2 linked regions of the Acetoanaerobium sticklandii genome follow. The protein of the gene in region 2 interacts with the protein of the main gene of each other region in a pairwise test. Links are inferred from orthologs where the notes say so. Each region holds a gene or a part of one and is shown on either strand. Other genes may lie near its edges.

What was found.
Region 1: the proteins of def (region 2) and CLOST_RS00275 interact in binary tests that used the Escherichia coli proteins (3 or more experiments, as listed by UniProt). The link is inferred for Acetoanaerobium sticklandii from one-to-one orthologs.

What each region holds. Positions count from the first base shown.
Region 1 is NC_014614.1:18,187-27,150, reverse strand. The notes cover bases 5,690-8,506. They hold CLOST_RS00275 (aspartate-semialdehyde dehydrogenase), read right to left. Parts: upstream 7,682-8,506; coding sequence 6,698-7,681; downstream 5,690-6,697. Other genes in these bases: CLOST_RS00280 (hypothetical protein), read right to left, coding at 6,204-6,629; aspS (aspartate--tRNA ligase), read right to left, coding at 5,690-5,736. Also shown: CLOST_RS00300 (pyruvate carboxylase), read right to left, coding at 1-338; Asp-tRNA(Asn)/Glu-tRNA(Gln) amidotransferase subunit GatB, read right to left, coding at 640-2,067; Asp-tRNA(Asn)/Glu-tRNA(Gln) amidotransferase subunit GatA, read right to left, coding at 2,060-3,535; more of aspS, read right to left, coding at 3,634-5,689.
Region 2 is NC_014614.1:1,972,478-1,982,415, forward strand. The notes cover bases 6,960-9,704. They hold def (peptide deformylase), read right to left. Parts: upstream 8,689-9,704; coding sequence 8,230-8,688; downstream 6,960-8,229. Other genes in these bases: CLOST_RS09370 (DUF116 domain-containing protein), read right to left, coding at 6,960-7,295; fmt (methionyl-tRNA formyltransferase), read right to left, coding at 7,288-8,223; priA (replication restart helicase PriA), read right to left, coding at 8,817-9,704. In the rest of the region: rsgA (ribosome small subunit-dependent GTPase A), read right to left, coding at 1-859; pknB (Stk1 family PASTA domain-containing Ser/Thr kinase), read right to left, coding at 881-2,848; CLOST_RS09350 (Stp1/IreP family PP2C-type Ser/Thr phosphatase), read right to left, coding at 2,871-3,614; dual-specificity RNA methyltransferase RlmN, read right to left, coding at 3,630-4,655; 16S rRNA (cytosine(967)-C(5))-methyltransferase RsmB, read right to left, coding at 4,709-6,013; CLOST_RS09365 (zinc metallopeptidase), read right to left, coding at 6,089-6,778; more of CLOST_RS09370, read right to left, coding at 6,780-6,959; more of priA, read right to left, coding at 9,705-9,938. UniProt on the Escherichia coli protein: Removes the formyl group from the N-terminal Met of newly synthesized proteins. Requires at least a dipeptide for an efficient rate of reaction. N-terminal L-methionine is a prerequisite for activity but the enzyme has broad specificity at other positions.

The sequences.
Region 1 (8,964 bases), 2.0 Mb from region 2 along the record:
TCGCCAGTCGGTCCAATAAATACTATTCCTGCCTCAGCGCATTTTCTTGCAAACTCAGCATTTTCAGATAAGAATCCATATCCAGGGTGAATTGCATCTACGCCTTTTTTTAATGCAAGTCCAATGATTTCATCTATCCCTAAATAAGCCTCTACAGGTCCCTTATTTTTACCCACAAGATAGGATTCGTCTGCCTTGGTTCTAAATAATGAGGTTCTATCTTCATTTGAATATATTGCTACTGATCTAATTCCCAGTTCCTTACATGCACGAAAAACCCTTATCGCTATTTCACCACGGTTAGCGACTAAAATTCTTTTGAATTTTTTCACTTTCATGACAGCCTCCTTAAAAAATCTTGCAGATAATTATGACAAACACGAACATTAATCAATATTATCCGTTTATAGTTTAGAAAAGTTATAAGATAGATTATATATACTAAGGACTCATTTTACAAGTATTTTTGAACAAAAATAATAAGTTTAATCATAAAATTTTGTTTTTATCTATACTCGTTTTAGTTCTGTTTTATAGGAAAACATTTTTCTCTTTGCAAGTTGATGATTTTTTTTGCAAGATATAGCTATCTTTATTTAGCTTTTCATAGCTGTCCATTTTATAATAGCATTGTATTTTTTACTTAGTGATTAGCTCGCTCAAAATCTTAGCTGTAAGACTTGGACTTGCCTTGCCCTTTGTTTGTCTCATCACGCTTCCTACTAAAGCTTGGAAAGCTTTCTCCTTGCCTGCTTTATATGAGCTTACTATATCTTCGTTTTCTGCTATGAGCTTTGATATTATACCTTCAAGTAAAGCTACATCTGTAATCTGACGCATATCTTCTTTTTCTATTATCTCATCTACGTCTTTATCGCTCTTCCATAGAAGCTCAACTATTTTCTTTGCCATGCTTTGACTGATTACATCCTCTTCTATGCGCTTTGCTAATACTCCAAGCTTTGAAGGTGCAAATGGAATCTTTTCTGCTTCTTCTTCCTTGCCAAGAAGTCTAAATACTTCGCTGAGCATAAGGTTAGCTACCAGCTTTGCACTACCTTCTTTTACTGCCTCTTCATAAAAATCTGCTATAAATTTTTCTGATACTAACTTATCTGCTTCATAAGCTGTAAGGCCGTAGCTATCCATATAAGTTTTCTTTCTTTGATCAGGAAGCACTTCTATTGAGTCTTTAATCTCTTTTAGCTTTTCTTTTGTTATAACTATAGGAGCAAGATCTGGATCTGGGAAGTATCTATAATCATGTGCATCTTCTTTAGTTCTCATGCTAAATGATTTGCCTAGCTCTTGGTCCCATCTTCTAGTTTCCTGAATTACTTCATCTCCTGATTCTATCACTTCAATTTGTCTTTTGAATTCGCTTTCTATGGCTTTTACTATGAAGCTAAAGGAGTTTAGGTTTTTCATTTCTGTACGAGTTCCTAGAATTTCGCTTCCCTTTTCTCTTACTGATAAATTGACATCACAGCGAAATGAGCCTTCGTTCATCTTGCAATCTGATATTCCTGCGTACATTATTATGGATCTTAGTTTTTGCAGATAGGCTTTAGCCTGAGCAGCACTTCTTATATCTGGTTCAGACACTATTTCAATAAGTGGAACTCCTGCTCTGTTGTAGTCTATAAGAGAGCCCCCATCAGTATGGATTAGCTTGCCTGCATCCTCTTCTATATGAATTCTAGTTATTCCTATCTTGTAGTTTTCATTTTCTTCTTCTATTTCTATATATCCATCGTGACAAAGTGGAAGGTCATATTGAGAAACTTGATAAGCCTTTGCTAAATCTGGATAGAAATAGTTTTTTCTATCTTGCTTTCCTCTAGGAGTGATACTGCAGTTAGTAGCTATACCTGCTTTCACTGCATAATCTACAACTTTTTTATTTAGTACTGGAAGACTTCCTGGAAGTCCCATGCAAACTGGGCAGGTCTGAGTGTTTGGACTTGCTCCAAATTTTGTACTGCATCCGCAAAATATTTTCGTGTTTGTATCTAGCTCTACATGGACTTCTAGTCCAATTACCATTTCATATTGTTTTTTAGCCACCGTATACCCCTCCTGTCTTTGTGATTTCAGTTTTATATGCCTGTTCATAGTTATAAGCAGCTCTTAAAAGAGTGTCCTCAGAAAATGTGCTTCCAATAAGCTGCATCCCTACAGGAAGCTCCTCCTTATCGAATCCACAGTTCATAGAAAGCGCTGGAAGTCCTGCTATGTTTACAGGCACTGTATAAATATCTCCCATATATGCCTCTACTGGATCTGTTCTCTTCTCTCCTATTTTATAAGCTGTAGTAGGTGCTACAGGAGATAGTATCATGTCATAATCCTTAAATATCTCATCATAAGACTGCTTTATAAGAGTTCTTACTTTTAGAGCTTTTTTATAATAAGCATCGTAGAATCCAGAGCTAAGAGCATAGGTTCCTAGCAGTATTCTTCTTTTTACTTCTTTTCCAAAGCCTTCTTGTCTAGATTTTTTATATAGTTCCTCCAAAGATGCATATTCATCTGTTCTGTATCCATACTGGATAGAGTCAAATCTAGCAAGGTTTGATGAGGCTTCAGCTGATGAGATGATGTAATAAGCTGATAGTGCATAGTCTAGATTTTTTATTTTTACATCCTCTACTATAGCGCCTAGCTTTTCAAATTTTTCTGCAGCTTTTAATATGCTCTCTTTTACGTCTGATTGAACTCCCTGCTCGAAAAACTCTCTAGGAAGAGCTATTTTCATGCCTTTTATATCTTTTTTTATCTCTGTTTCATAGCTAGGCTTTTCAAATTTCACACTAGTGCTGTCCTTTGCATCGTGTCCTATAAGTACCTCTAAGGTAAGCGCTGCATCTTCAACGTTTCTAGCTATAGGTCCAATTTGGTCTAAGGATGAAGCAAAAGCTACTAAGCCGCTTCTAGATACTGAGCCATAGGTAGGCTTTATTCCTACTGCCCCGCAAAAGCTTGCTGGCTGTCTTATCGAGCCACCAGTATCAGAGCCTAGAGCTACTAGTGCCTGATGAGATACAACTGAAGCCGCTGAACCTCCTGAGCTTCCACCTGGTACTCTTGATATATCGTGAGGATTTGTGGTTATTTTATAATAAGAGTTTTCTGTAGAGCCACCCATTGCAAACTCATCTAGGTTTACTTTACCTAGCATTATGGCATCCTCACCTTTTAACCTTTTAACTACCTCAGCATCAAATGGAGACATATAGCCCTGCATCATCTTTGATGCACAGGTTGTAGGCATATCCACAGTACACATATTGTCCTTTAATGCCATTGGCATTCCTGCTAATCTTCCAAGCTTTTCACCGTTTTTTCTTTTAGTATCTAAAGCTTCAGCTTGTTTTACAGCCTCTTTGTTTATATATAAATAAGCTCCTATTTTATCATCTACCTTTTCAATCTGAGCTATATATGACTTAGCTATATCTACACTTGATATTTCACTTTTATCTAGAGCAGATTCCAGCTCCTTTATCGACATATCTATAATTCTGGTTTTCATAATCCACCTCGTGACTTTCTATTTAAATTTAAGCTTGATTGTAAGCTTCGTTGTAAACAAATGGTAAGCACATGCAATTTATATTATTTCCAAGCTTCCTATTCTATGATTTGAGGAACAAAGAAGCATCCTTCTTCCTTTGTTTTAGCATTTTTTAGAAGTTCATCTCTATCGTAGGATTTTTCTAGTTCATCTTCTCTAAACACATTGCACACTGGAAGTATATGATCTAGTGGCAAAGTATCAGAAGTATCGAGCTTTGAAAGCTCATCTGCAAAAGCTATAATATTACTTAGGTCTTCACTTAGACTCATTTTTTCAGATTCATCTAAATGAATTCTAGCAAGGTCAGCTACATACTCTATAGTTTCTTTTGTCACAGCTGATTTTGACTCAGATTTTTTAATTACTGCTCCTTGAGCTTTTGTATATAGCTCAAGCTCACTCAGCTGGTCGTCACTAACTGTCGATGGAGAGCTTATCATTACGCAAGAGCCGTCTCTCATCTTAGGAAAAGCTATTACCTCTCTGATTGATGATGATCCAGTAAGTAGCATCACTAATCTGTCTATCCCAAAAGCAAATCCTCCATGAGGCGGTGTTCCGTATTCAAAAGCTTCTAGCATAAAGCCAAAACGCTCCTTTGCTTCTTCCTCGCTAAATCCAAGTAGCGAAAACATTTTTGCTTGCAATTCCTGCTCATGGATTCTTATGCTTCCACTTCCAAGCTCTACTCCGTTTAGCACTATATCATAAGATTTTGCTCTAACTAGTCCTGGGTCACTTTCCATAAGTGCAAAATCCTCATCCTTTGGCATAGTAAATGGATGATGCATTGCTACATAGCGTTTTTCTTCTTCTGACCACTCAAGAAGAGGAAAATCAGTTACTACTAAAAACTCAAAATCATCTTTTTTTCTCAGCCCTAGCATATCTGCAGCATCTAATCTTAGTCCTCCAAGTATCTTATAAACTGCTGACTCCTTGTCAGCACAAAAGATAATGAGATCTCCAGGCTCTGCCTGCATTTTATCTAAAATACTATCCATTTCTTCTTTTTTGAAGAACTTGGTCAGTACAGATTTAAGCTCTTTATCTTGACCTATAGCTATCCATGCCATTCCTTTTCCGCCATAGCTCACAGCTTTTTCAGTTAACTCTTCTATTTGAGTTCTTGTAAAGCTATCTCCACCTTTTACATTTATGGCTTTTACTATGCCAGTAGAGTTTGCAATCTTAGAAAAAACTTCAAAGCTACAAGTCTTTGCTATATCTGTAAGATCCACCATTTCAAATCCAAATCTCGTATCTGGCTTATCTGAGCCATATAATGACATTGCTTCATCATAGGTCAGTCTTCTAAATGGGGTTTTAAACTCTCTTTTTAGTACATCACTGCCTATCTTGCTAAATAAGTGCTCTAGTAGCTCAATTACATCTTCTTGATCCACAAATGATAGCTCCATATCTAGCTGTGTGAACTCAGGCTGTCTATCAGCTCTTAAATCTTCATCTCTAAAGCATTTTGCAACCTGGAAATATTTATCCACTCCCCCTACCATAAGTAGTTGCTTATATATCTGAGGTGACTGAGGCAGAGCATAAAATGTCCCTTTGTCCATTCTGCTTGGTACTAGAAAGTCTCTAGCTCCTTCAGGAGTACTCTTGGTTAATATAGGAGTTTCAACTTCTAGAAAATCCTGCTCTATAAGATAATTTCTAACTGTAGATATAACTTGTTGTCTCATTTTTAGATTCTCTAGCATAGCAGGTCTTCTAAGATCTAGATATCTATGTGTAAGTCTCAATTCTTCCTTTACTAAGCTAGCATCCTCTATCATAAAAGGTGGAGTTTTTGCTTTTGAAAGTATTCTAACCTCGGTAGCCCTTATATCTATAGTTCCAGTCTCTAGGTTAGGGTTTATAGTATCCTCATCTCTTTTTTCTACTCTTCCTTTAATTGCAACAACATATTCACTTCTTATTCCTTCAGCTTTTTCAAAATCTTCCTCTGAAACATTTTTCGCATCTATAACTACTTGGATGATTCCAGTTTTATCTCTTAAATCTAAAAATATTACGCCTCCTAAATCTCTTCTTCTTTGTACCCATCCCATTACTATTTGATTAGTATCTATATCCTTTTCTCTTAATACGTTACAGTATACTGTTCTTTTTAATCCAGCCATAAATTCAGCCATTTCATTTCCTCCTTAAAAATATTCATATATTTATGCAAATAAAAAAACCTTCCATCCCTATACAGGGACGAAAGGTTAATAGACTTTTCGCGGTACCACCCAGATTGATTCACTTAATGAATCCTCCTCATTCGATACGGACAATAAATGCTGTCGATATCTACCAGATATAACGGTCTGGCTCCGACTAAGTCTACTCACTCAAGGCTTTCGGTTAGCAACTCTGAGATGTTCTTCAATCAAAAATCCGTACCGCTTTCTCACCATCTGCGGCTCTCTGTAACTACCAATCTGATTTACTCTTCTCTTCATAGTCTTTTGGGAAATATTAAATTTAAATGTTGAAATTGATTATAGGATAGATTTCAATTAGTGTCAACACATAAAAATTTAATTTTTCATATTAAAACAATGAGATTATAGAAACATAAAGTTATGCTAGCAAATAAATTAATTTAAATTTCAGGCTAATTTTTAAATTTTATAGGCATCGTTTTAATAGCTGCCACTATAATCATCAACGAAACTACAACAATATCTATCCATATAGATAAATTTAATACTAGGCTAGATATGAGATAAATAAAGCCTTTTATAAATACATTTCTGAATTTTTCTAAATGAGCTCTAGCATATTCTTTTCGAACTTCTGAGCTAGCATCTTTTGCCTCTTTAAAGCTAGGACCACCATTAATCCAATACACATATTCTCCATGATAAATAATTAGAATCAAACCATATACAGATAGCATAAGCATCGCTAAAGTTACAGCTATTTCTATTTTATCTGTAAATTCACTTAACAAAATTGATGGAAGGGTTAATATAATTGGGAAGCTAATCATCCAAGCAATAAGAGGCTTATAGGTCTTCTTATATTGTTCTTCACTCATTATAGAACTCTCCTATACAATGACTTTGAAATAAAAATTGTGGAACTGAGTTCCACAATTTAGTTATTTTATAAAAATAATTCAGCTATCTGAACAGAATTTGTCGCAGCGCCTTTTCTAATATTGTCTGCCACTACCCACATATTCAATCCGTTTTCTATACTGAAATCTCTTCTTACTCTACCTACAAATACTTCATCTTTTCCTTCTGCGTGTATAGCCATAGGATATATATTATTTTTTACATCATCTACAACTACTACTCCATCAGTTGATTTAAGAAGTGAAAATACTTCATCTAGCTCAAAAGGCTTTTCAAACTCTAGATTAATAGATACACTGTGAGAGTATTTTACTGGCACTCTAACTGTTGTAGCTGTAACTCTTATACTTTCATCCCCTAGTATCTTTTGAGTCTCCTTAATCATCTTAATTTCTTCTTTAGTGTAGCCATCCTCATTAAAAACATCTATATGTGGAATACAATTATAAGCTATAGGATGAGGATATTTTTGAGGAGGCTGACCTTTCATGCCTTCTTCTAAATCTTTTATTCCTCCAACGCCTGAACCTGATACTGACTGATATGTAGAATAAACAATCCTTTTAATTTTAAATCTTTCATGAAGCTTAACTAAAGGAACTACCGACTGTATAGTTGAGCAATTAGGGTTTGCAATAATTCCACTTTGCCATTTTACATCATCTGGGTTTACCTCTGGTACTATAAGAGGAACATCTTTATCCATCCTCCACGCACTACTGTTATCTATAACTACTGTACCTTTTGACTTTGCTATAGGAGCATAAGTTTTACTAACATCTCCTCCAGCTGAAAATAGTGCTATGTCAATTTTTCTATCAAATGAATGCTCATCTAATTCTTCTACCGTATATTCTTTATCACAGAAGGTTATCTTCGTTCCCTTTGACTTTCCTGATGAGAATAAATATAGATTTTCGATAGGAAAAGTTCTTTCTTCTAGTACTTTGAGCATCATTCTTCCTACCATACCTGTTGCTCCTACTACTGCTACGTTAAATTTTTTCATGATATTTCCTCCTGTGTCTGAAATTTTAGCATTTTGCTATACTTGGATATGTCTTATCCTGCAAAAAGTTTATTAAGTAGTATACTAACACCGTTTTTTTATTAAATCAACATATTTTTAATTAATAGCCACTTAATTTTTCAAATTTCTTCCATTTTGATATCATGCTTATATATACTTATCTTCTATTTCTTATCTCTTAATAGTAATATACTTGATTCCACCTATTTTTTGCATTAAAAAACCACAGAATATGATTTCTGTGGTTAGTCAATTGGCTACGTCCTACTCTCCCGGGACCCTGCGGTCCGAGTACCATCGGCGATGAAGAGCTTAACTGCTGTGTTCGGGATGGGAACAGGTGTATCCTCTTCTCTATAATAGCCATATTGTTAGTGTTTGCACACTAAAAACTGCATATCATAATCCTAAGTTAGGTCAAGTCCTCGACCTATTAGTACTCTTAAGCTCAATACATTACTGCACTTACACCTAGAGCCTATCAACCAGGTAGTCTTCCTGGGGTCTTACCCTTGCGGAGGGAAATCTTATCTTGAGGTTGGCTTCGTGCTTAGATGCCTTCAGCACTTATCCATTCCGCACGTAGCTATCCAGCTGTGCCACTGGCGTGACAACTGGTGCACCAGAGGTGCGTCCATCCCGGTCCTCTCGTACTAAGGACAGATCCTCTCAAATTTCCTACGCCTGCGACGGATAGGGACCGAACTGTCTCACGACGTTCTGAACCCAGCTCGCGTACCACTTTAATGGGCGAACAGCCCAACCCTTGGGACCTACTACAGCCCCAGGATGTGATGAGCCGACATCGAGGTGCCAAACCTCCCCGTCGATGTGGACTCTTGGGGGAGATCAGCCTGTTATCCCCAGGGTAGCTTTTATCCGTTGAGCGATGGCCCTTCCACGCGGTACCACCGGATCACTAAGTCCGACTTTCGTCCTTGCTCGACCTGTATGTCTCGCAATCAAGCTCCCTTTTGCCTTTACACTCTACGCACGATTTCCGACCGTGCTGAGGGAACCTTTGAGCGCCTCCGTTACATTTTGGGAGGCGACCGCCCCAGTCAAACTGCCCGCCAAGCAGTGTCCCAGATGAGGATTCACTCATCGTGGTTAGAATCCAGATAGTACAAGGGTGGTATCCCAAGGATGGCTCCAGCAAAACTGGCGTCCTACTTTCAAAGCCTCCCACCTATCCTGTACATATACTACCTAAATCCAATGCTAAGCTACAGTAAAGCTCCATGGGGTCTTTCCGTCCTGTC
Region 2 (9,938 bases):
TTAATAACTGCAAGTAGCTTTCATATCGCTGATTTGGTATTTCTTTATCTAAAACAGCTTGTTTTACCTTGCATCCTGGCTCGTTTTCATGTATACATTTAAATCCAAATTTACACTCATGGTCATATTCATGAAATTCTACAAAATATTCTTTTAGCTCAACCTCGTCAATCAAGTCCAAGTTCAATGAGCTAAATCCTGGAGTGTCAGCAACTAGTGCATTCTCTTCTAGTTCAATAAGCTGAGCATACCTTGTCGTATGTCTACCCCTTTGGAGCTTCTCACTTATCTGAGATGTTTTTAAGTTTAGCTTTGGATCAATTTTATTTAAGAGACTGGATTTTCCTACACCTGAAGGGCCAGCTATTACCGTTATATTATCTTTAAACTCGTCTTTTATCTTTTGAAAATCTAAATCATGCTTTACACTTGCAGCAATAACCGTGTAACCTGCTCTTTCATAGATTTTTACATAATCTTCATATTTTCCTTCGGTATCTAAATCTACTTTATTAAAGCAAATAGTAATATCAAGTCTTTCTCTTTCTGCAAGAACTATGAATCTGTCTATTAGTGAAAGATTTGGCTCAGGGCTTTTTACAGCAAAAATCAATAGAGCCTTCGTTACATTGGCAATAGGAGGTCTGAACAAATAGCTCGACCTCTCTTTTACACTTTCAATCATGCCTTTTTTTGTCACAGGGTCCACTACCGTCATTTCTACCACATCGCCTATGACTGGGCTTATGCTATCTTTTCTAAATATACCTCTCGCTCTGCATTCATATACTTCATTATCTTCGTAATTTTTAACATAATAAAAACTCGATAGACCTTTTATAATTCTTCCTGTTTCCATCCTCCACATCTACCTCACTTTTTAAAAAGCTACTTGTTGGGTTGTATAATATTGACCATCTATATATATTTCATAGTCTTTTGTTTCGCCATTTTTACCTATTATATCCACTATTAATATTCCATTTAAGTCCGCTGGTCTAATAGTTTGGTTATATACTACAGCTCCTGTCGATAAATCCTTTATCTGAAGTGCAACTGTTTCTTTTTCAGGAAGCATGATAGCCATGCTAGTTTTAATTGTTTGAGGTTGCTCCTCTTTTTCTAGTCTATTTATTACTAGATTAATTTCACTGCCTTTTTTTGCTTCAGTATCTGCTTTTGGAATCTGCGATAATACTACTCCATCTTTTTTAGATTTATCTTCGTTATAGCTTAGTTCTCCCACTTTAAAATTTCCTATATTGGCTTTTGCATCCTCTAAGGATTTGCCAACAAGGGATGGAACCATTTCAAGTATTTCTTCTGGTCCTCTGCTAACTTTCAGCTTAATAATGCTTCTTTCCTCTACGTTTTCTCCAGCGGCTGGCGATTGCGAAAGAATAATATCTTCTTCCTGATCAGTAAATTCATACTCTACAGCCTCCTGCAGATTTTTTGACTCAAGTAATTCTAGAGCCTCTGTAAGCTTCATCCCTTCAACACTGGGTACACTTACAGTTTCAGCTAATGCTTTAGAGATGACAACTTTTATGGTCTCTCCTTCGTTTACTTTTACTCCCACAGTTGGCTCTTGTTTAGAAATAGTTCCCTCTGCGTATTTACTATTTGGTTCCTCAGATATCATTTCTACTTTAAGACCTAGCTTTGTAGCTTCTTCCTCAGCTTCTTCTAGAGTTTTTCCAAGAAGTGAAGGTGTATCTATCTTATTGGATGAGAAAATACCAAAGACATTTGAAGGTAGAAGTTCTCCTCCTGAGAATATAAATACAGTTGCTAAAAACACAAGCGAAGCTACCAAAGCTGCAATTATCGCAAAAATGGACATAGTCTTAGAATGCTTTCGTTTTGGCTTTCTATCTGCTATTTTTGATTTTTTATTTGATTTCATGTCAATTTCCTCGTCATCATAATCTTCCTCATAATCATCTGAAAAGTCCAGCTCTTGATGCCCAAAAAGTATTCTCTTAGTTTCAAAATCCTCTTCTCTTTCAATAAAATTATTTATAGGCTTCTTTTGCTCTAAACTAGAAATATCTGCAACTAGTTGCTCTACATTCTTGTATCTTCTATCTACATTACGTTGAGTCATTTTCAAAATAAGATTCTGAGCATCCTGTGACACGTTTGCAAAATCTTCTTCACCTAGCTCAACCTTACTGTGGATATGCTTCAGAGCAACATTTACAGGTGTTTCTCCGCTAAATGGAAGCTTTCCTGTAAGAAGTTCATATAGGACTATTCCAAGTGAATATATATCACTTCTCTCATCCATATATCCCCCTCTTGCCTGCTCCGGAGAAAAATAATGAACTGAGCCCATAACTGCCCCTACACTGGTAATTGTAGAGCTATTTACAGCCTTTGCAATTCCAAAATCTCCTACTTTAACCATATTGTCTTTAGTTATCATAATATTGTGTGGCTTGATATCTCTGTGGATAATTTTCTTACTATGAGCTTCTGATAAAGCTAAGGCTATCTGTTTTACGATATTAATAGCTCTTTGTTCATCTAAAGCTCCTTCTTTTTTAATGAGCTCTTTTAAATTTATTCCATCAACATACTCCATTACTATGTAAGATATGCCATTGTCCTGACCTACATCATATACATTTATAATATTAGGATGATTAAGGCTTGCTGCAGCCTGAGCTTCATTTTTGAATTTGTTAACAAATTCTTCGTCAGTTGAAAACTCATCCTTTAAAATTTTTACTGCAACTATACGATTTAGTATCTGGCATCTAGCGGTATAAACATTTGCCATCCCGCCTTCTCCTATTTTTTCCATCAGCTGATATCTATTTCCTAAAACTTTATTATTCACTGTTTCACCATCTTTCACGATATTATAGGATAACACAAACTATTGTTATATTATCTTTTCCACCCTTTTTATTAGCTAATTCCACAAGACTGTCACAACAATTTTGTGGATTGATGCAGGTTCTTAAAATATTTTGAATCTCAGAATCATCGACCATATTGGTTAGTCCATCACTGCATAGGATAACTATATCTTTTTTCTGAAGCTCTTTATGATAAAAATCTACTCTTACACTTTTGTCGGTTCCTACAGCTCTAGTGATTACATTTTTTTGAGGATGAGTTCTTGCATCTTCGGGCTTTATTACTCCTTGCTTAACCAATTCCTGTACATATGAATTGTCAACAGTGAGCTGATGCAAGGTATCCTCTCTAAACACATAAGCCCTACTATCTCCAACATTAGCTACAATTAAGTTATTTGAATTTATAATAGCTGCTATTAGGGTAGTTCCCATACCAGCAAATTGATCTTCTTTATTGGCCTTTTCATAAACGAGCTTGTTTGTTTCATAAAAAGCTCTTGATAGCATTATTTTTAAATCTCCTACGCCCTCGGCATTATCTTCTAAATGTCTAAAAACGTAGGTTTTTAATTTATCAATAGCCATTTTACTGGCTACTTCCCCCTTGTTATGGCCACCCATTCCATCAGCCACAGCAAAAAAACCAGTCTCCTCACCTTGGATTATAAGAGTTTCTGCATGACAATAATCTTCGTTAGTAGGTCTTTTCATTCCACAGTCAGTTATAAAAGAAAAATCCAAGTTTATCACCCTTTTCTAATCAACAATGCTTCGTCTTAGCTGGCCACACGCTCCATTTATATCTTTTCCCATCTCTCTTCTGACAGTTGCTTCTATGTGATTGCTTTTCAAAACACTAAGAAAAGCATTTATTGCAGCTTTGTCTGGCCTTTTGTATGTACGCTCTTCAACTGTATTTACTGGTATTAAATTTACATGGCACAGCATGCCTTTTAGTAGCTTCGATAATCTGTTTGCATCTTCGTTTGAGTCATTTACACCTTTTATAAGTGCATATTCAAAGGTAACTCGCCTTTTTGTAGTATTTGCATAATCTTTTGCTGCCTTTATAACCGAATCAATAGGATAGGCATTTTCTACAGGCATAATGATTTTTCTTTTTTCATGAGTGGTCTCATGAAGTGATATGGCTAAGTTTATTGGATATCCTAATTTTGCAAGTTCATTAACCTTAGGCACTACTCCACAAGTAGATATAGTTATATGTCTATAGCCTATATTCAGAGAATCCTCTTGGTGTACTATATCTAAAAACTTAATTAGGTTATCAAAATTATCAAGTGGTTCTCCACTTCCCATCATTACAACATTAGATATACGTTCTTTTACATCATTTTGAACAGCAAGAATCTGGCCTATCATCTCTCCTGCAGTAAGGTTTCTAACTAGTCCATCTATAGTTGATGCACAAAAACTGCATCCCATTAAACATCCCACTTGAGAGGATATGCAAATTGAAAGCCCATGCTTATATCTCATTAGCACTGCTTCTATTATATTTTTATCATCTAACTGGAGCAAATATTTTCTAGTACCATCAAGTTCTGAAGTAAGCACCTTATATACCGACACCTTAGAAATATATAAGCGCTCTTTTAACTTTTCCTTGAGTACTTTTGAGATATTTCCTATTTCATCAAAAGATGAAATTCCTTGGACTAGCTTCGGGTAAATTTGCTTAGCTCTAAATTTCTGTTCTCCAAGCTTAACAATTTCTTCCTCTAACTCACTAAAGGTTAGAGATAATGCATCTGATTTCATAATTTACCTTTCTGTAACAAATTACCATTATTATATACTAACATATAAACATATTATACTGATTTATTAATATCTTTTTTGAATTTTGCTATAAAAAATCCATCTGTATTGTGAATATGTGGGTAAAGCTCCTTTGGCTCTTCTTCTAAATAAAACTCTTTATTATTTTCTAAAAATTTATCCACTATTTCTATATTTTCTTTCTTCTCAAGCGTACAGGTGCTGTAAACAAGGCTTCCTGTATCCTTAAGATATTTTGAAGCATTTGATAAAATCTGATATTGAATTTCTGGTAGCTGGTTTACATCTTCATAAGACTTATATCTGATTTCTGGTTTTCTTCTTATTATACCAAAGCCTGAGCATGGTGCATCTACTAAAATTTTATCATATCTATTAGTCATCTCTTCATTAAAAACAGTAGCGTCCATAACTCTAGCATTTATAATGTCAACCCCAAGCTCAACTGCTCTTTTTTTAAGCATTTGAATTTTATGCTCAGATATATCCATAGAGTCAAGCTGACCTTTATTTTCCATTAGGTCCGCAATATAGAACGACTTTCCTCCTGGTGCACTGCAGATATCTAAAACAGTATCTCCTGGTAAAGGATTTAAAGCTTTTACAGCAAGCATGGAAGATAAGTCCTGAATAACAAAGCCTCCCTTTACAAACAATGGATTTGAGCCAATATTTTTCATTCCACTAATTTCATATGCGCTATCTATTATATCATTTTTCTTTGAATATATACCTTGCTGTTCAAGATTTTCAAATAGTTCAGCTTCTGTGCTTCTTAGTTTGTTAAGCCTAATAAACAAACTTGGTTTTTCTAGCATGCTACTTAATAATTGCCTAGTAAATTCTTCTTTGTAGATTTTCAAAAATCTTCTAGCTATATACTCCGAAATTGAAAATTCTATAGATAGAGATTTTGCTTTATCTGAAATCTTGTCTGTATATTCGGCCTTTCCTTCTTTTACTCTCTTTCTCATTACTGCATTGATAATCCCTGCACTTCTATTATCCACTTTTTTTATAAGCTTTACACTTTCATCTACTGATGCAAAATCAGAAACACTGTCCATAAATTCAAGCTGATAAAAGCCCATTTCTAAAACTGTTTTAGCTTGTTTGGATAGCTTACTTGCTCTCATATCAAGAAACTGCTCAATCTGATAATCCAAATAAATTAATCTACTCAAAGCTCCATAAACAAGCTCAGTAACAAATCCCTTTTCTCTGTTATCGATAGTATTTTTATTAAAGGCTTTGTTTATTGAAATATTAGAATAAGCTTTGTTATACTTCACATCGTATATTATATCATATGCTATTTTTCTGGCATTATTGCTCATAATTGCTCCTTTATGAATACTGTTACTCATTTTATAATTATATTATCATATTCAAAACAAAGGACCAGCAAAACGCTAGTCCCTAGAACGCTCTCTTAATAATAGTAATCTAACAAGTTGGGCTACTGCTGTAGCTGTAGCTGCCACATAGGTAAGAGCTGCTGCATCTAAAACCTTTTTACTATGAGGAATTTCTTCTCTAGTTAGTACTCCTACAGATTCTAATTCATCTAGTGCTCTGCTACTTGCATTAAACTCAACTGGCAAAGTTACAATTTGAAATACTACTGAACCTGTAAACAGTATAATCCCTATATCAATCAATCCAGTAAATGACAAGAATAAACCTGCTAAAATAAATAGCCAAGAAAGATTAGATGCAAAGTTTACAACAGGCACAATTGCATTTCTAAAACGAAGTGGGGCATAATCTCTTGCATGCTGAATAGCATGACCTACCTCATGAGCTGCTATAGCAGATGAAGAAATAGAATTTCCTCTGTAAACCATATCAGAAAGTCTTAATACCCTAGTTCTTGGATCATAGTGATCTGATAAGGTTCCTCTTATATGCTCAATTCTTACATCAGTAAGACCGTTTCTATCTAAAATGGCTCTAGCCGCTTCTGCTCCAGTGTAGCCTTTTTGACTTGCTATCCTAACATATTTTTCGTATGTTGATTTAACTTTGCTTTGTGCATACATAGCTAATATTATAGCTGGAATCAGTACAATCATAGTGCTGTCAAAATAAGGATAATACATCCTAATCTCCTCCTAAATAAAACAATATTGCTTCTTCAAGTTTTTTTATATCTACCTTAGTATCTATACAAGGGCCGTTTGGTCTATCATTCAAAATGCCTATTACATCCATTTCTCCGACGTCGACTATTCCACTAGTCAAATCTCTTTCACAGGCTACAGCTATTATTCCCTTTGGTCTTATATCCACTATTGCTCGCCTTGCAAGGGTTCCACCTGTAGCTACTACAACACTTACCCCGTATTTTTCACAAACAGCTACAATCTCAGCTATATCACATTTTTTACATCTTTTGCAGTTGTATATATTTGTTGTGATTCTTATGTCACAGCTTTGAAGCTGAAGGCAATGAGGTAATAGTACTAGAATTTCATTTGGCTTTAAATGAAATTGCTTACTTCTTGTTTTTTTATTGCTCATATCTATCATTTTTTTTCTTAGGTGATTTTTATCTATACCAAGCAAGTCAACAGTTCCTTCTAAAAGAGGATAAGCTTTTTTCAAAAACTTACTCATAGCCAAGTACCTTTCCTATTTCTAATACATTCCCTTTTAGAAATTCACCTACTGGCATTCTTTTTTTGCCGCTAATTTGTATTTCTTTTATCCTTACAATATAATCAGCAGATGCTATATCAATGCCTTCGCTTGACACAGCTATTATAGTTCCCGGTTTTTCTTTAGATTGCTTATCTAAAACAACTGGAGCAAAGAGTTTAAACACTGCACTATCATAAAGAGTGTAGGCTGATGGCCAAGGATCAGTTCCTCTAACTAAATTAGATATGGATTCTGCTGACCTATTCCAATTTATTTTCCCTAGCTCTTTTGTCATTATAGGTGCATAGTTTGAAATAGAATCATCCTGTTTTTCAGGAACCAGTTCTGTATTTATTATAGCTTTTAAAGTATCTGCTAAAGTTTTCTTTCCAGCAATTGCAAGCTTATCATGAAGTGTAGAGGCTGTATCCTCAGGTGTAATTTCAACCTCATTTTTTAAAAGCATATCTCCCGTATCTAGGCCTTCTTCCATATACATTGTAGTAACACCTGTTTTTTTCTCTCCATTAATTATAGCAAAATTAATCGGAGCTGCCCCTCTATACTTAGGAAGAAGAGAAGCATGTACATTTATACACCCATATTTAGGAAGCTCTAAAATTTCTTTGGGAAGAATCTGACCAAAAGCAACAACAATTATGAGGTCAGGTTTTACTTGCTTTATCTTTTCAATAGCTTCACTGTCTTTAATTCGCTCTGGCTGAAACACTTCTATATCATGCTCTAGAGCAACTAATTTTACTGGTGGAGATGAAAGCTTTTTACCTCTACCTTTTGGTCTATCTGGCTGAGTAACTACTAAAGCTATTTCAAAATCGCTTTCATATAGTGCTTCAAAGGATGGAATAGCAAATTCAGGTGTTCCCATAAATATAGCTTTCATCTGCATCTACTCACTTTCGTTTAAACTTCCTTCTACCTTGTCCTTAAACAAAATTCCGTCTAGGTGATCAATTTCATGACAAATAGCTCTTGCGAAAAGCTCCTCAGCTTCAACCACAAATTCATTCATATCAGTATCATAAGCTTTGGCTTTTACATAATACGGACGAGTAACACAGCCAAATTTTCCTGGTAGGCTAAGACAACCTTCATCATCAGTTTGTTCTCCGCTAGACTCTAGAATTTCTGGATTTATCATCACTATAGGACCATCTCCTACATCTATAACCACTACTCTTTTAAGCACTCCAACCTGTGGAGCTGCAAGTCCTACACCATCAGCTTCATACATAGTATCTATCATGTCTTCCACTAACTCTAAAATCTTATCATTGATTTTGTCAACAGCGCGAGATTTTTTTCTTAGTACCTCGTCTCCATCAGTTCTAATAATTCTAATTGCCATTTCTTACCTCCATAATTTTTAAATAGTTTATCCAACTTGCTATAAATATAACAAAATATTATAGTTTTATAAGCAATTCCTCGATTACAAAGTATTCTTAACTATAGTTTATACCCTATCTATAGAATTTATACCATATTGATAGGATTTATATCAACTGAAGCATTTACATTGTCTAGAAGAACTACACTTCTTTTTTCTGTAAGTATATAGTTTATTATACTCTTAATTAAATGAATTTCAACTTCACTATCTTTTATTAAAATCTGCCATCTGTATTTATTTTCTATTTTATTTACAAGACAAGGAAAAGGTCCCATAATATTGACATTATGAACAGACTTTTTCTTTAAATAAAAAATAATTGCATCCTTAATTTGCATACTGCTATTAGCTGCATTTTGCTCATTTACACTGCTTACAAGTACTCTGATTATATTACTGTATGGAAGATAACTGAAGTTTTCTCTTAATTTTATTTCTTCATTATAAAACCCTTCAAAATCATGATTTAAAATGTATTTAAGAACATAATTATCAGGAGAAAATGTCTGAATTAAAACCTTTCCATCTATATCCCCTCTGCCTGCTCTCCCGCCGACCTGCTCAATAAGGCTAAACATTCTCTCATAGCTTCTAAAATCTGGAGCATTTAAACCTTGGTCAGCATTTATAACCCCTACTAAGCTCACCATTGGAAAATCCAAGCCTTTACCTATCATTTGGGTTCCAATAAGTATCGCTCCTTTAGTATGCTTAAAAGCTGAAAGTATTTCGCTATGACTGTTTTTTCTGCTTACAGTGTCTTTGTCCATTCTAAACACCTTAGCCTCTGGAAAAAGCTCCCTTACCTCAGCTTCAATTCTTTCAGTTCCTATTCCAATATCTTTCATTGTACCTTCATTGCAGCTTTCACATGATTTATGAAATGGAATTTCAAAACTACAATAATGACATCTCAAGGTTTGGTTTTTCTTATGATAAGTAAGAGAAATATCGCAGTTTTTGCATTTTGGTACATGTCCACAGCTATCACAGCTTAAAAAATTCGCATATCCTCTTCTGTTTAAAAACAGAATTACCTGCTCCTTTTTTTTCATAGCCAAACTTATTTTAGTTTGCAGGCTAAAGCTCAAAAAAGACAAATTTCCTAGTTTCGCATCTTCTTTCATATCTATTATCTCAATCGAAGGAAGAGGCTTGTTATTTGCTCTTTTATTCAGCTCAACTAGCTTATATTCCTCATTTTT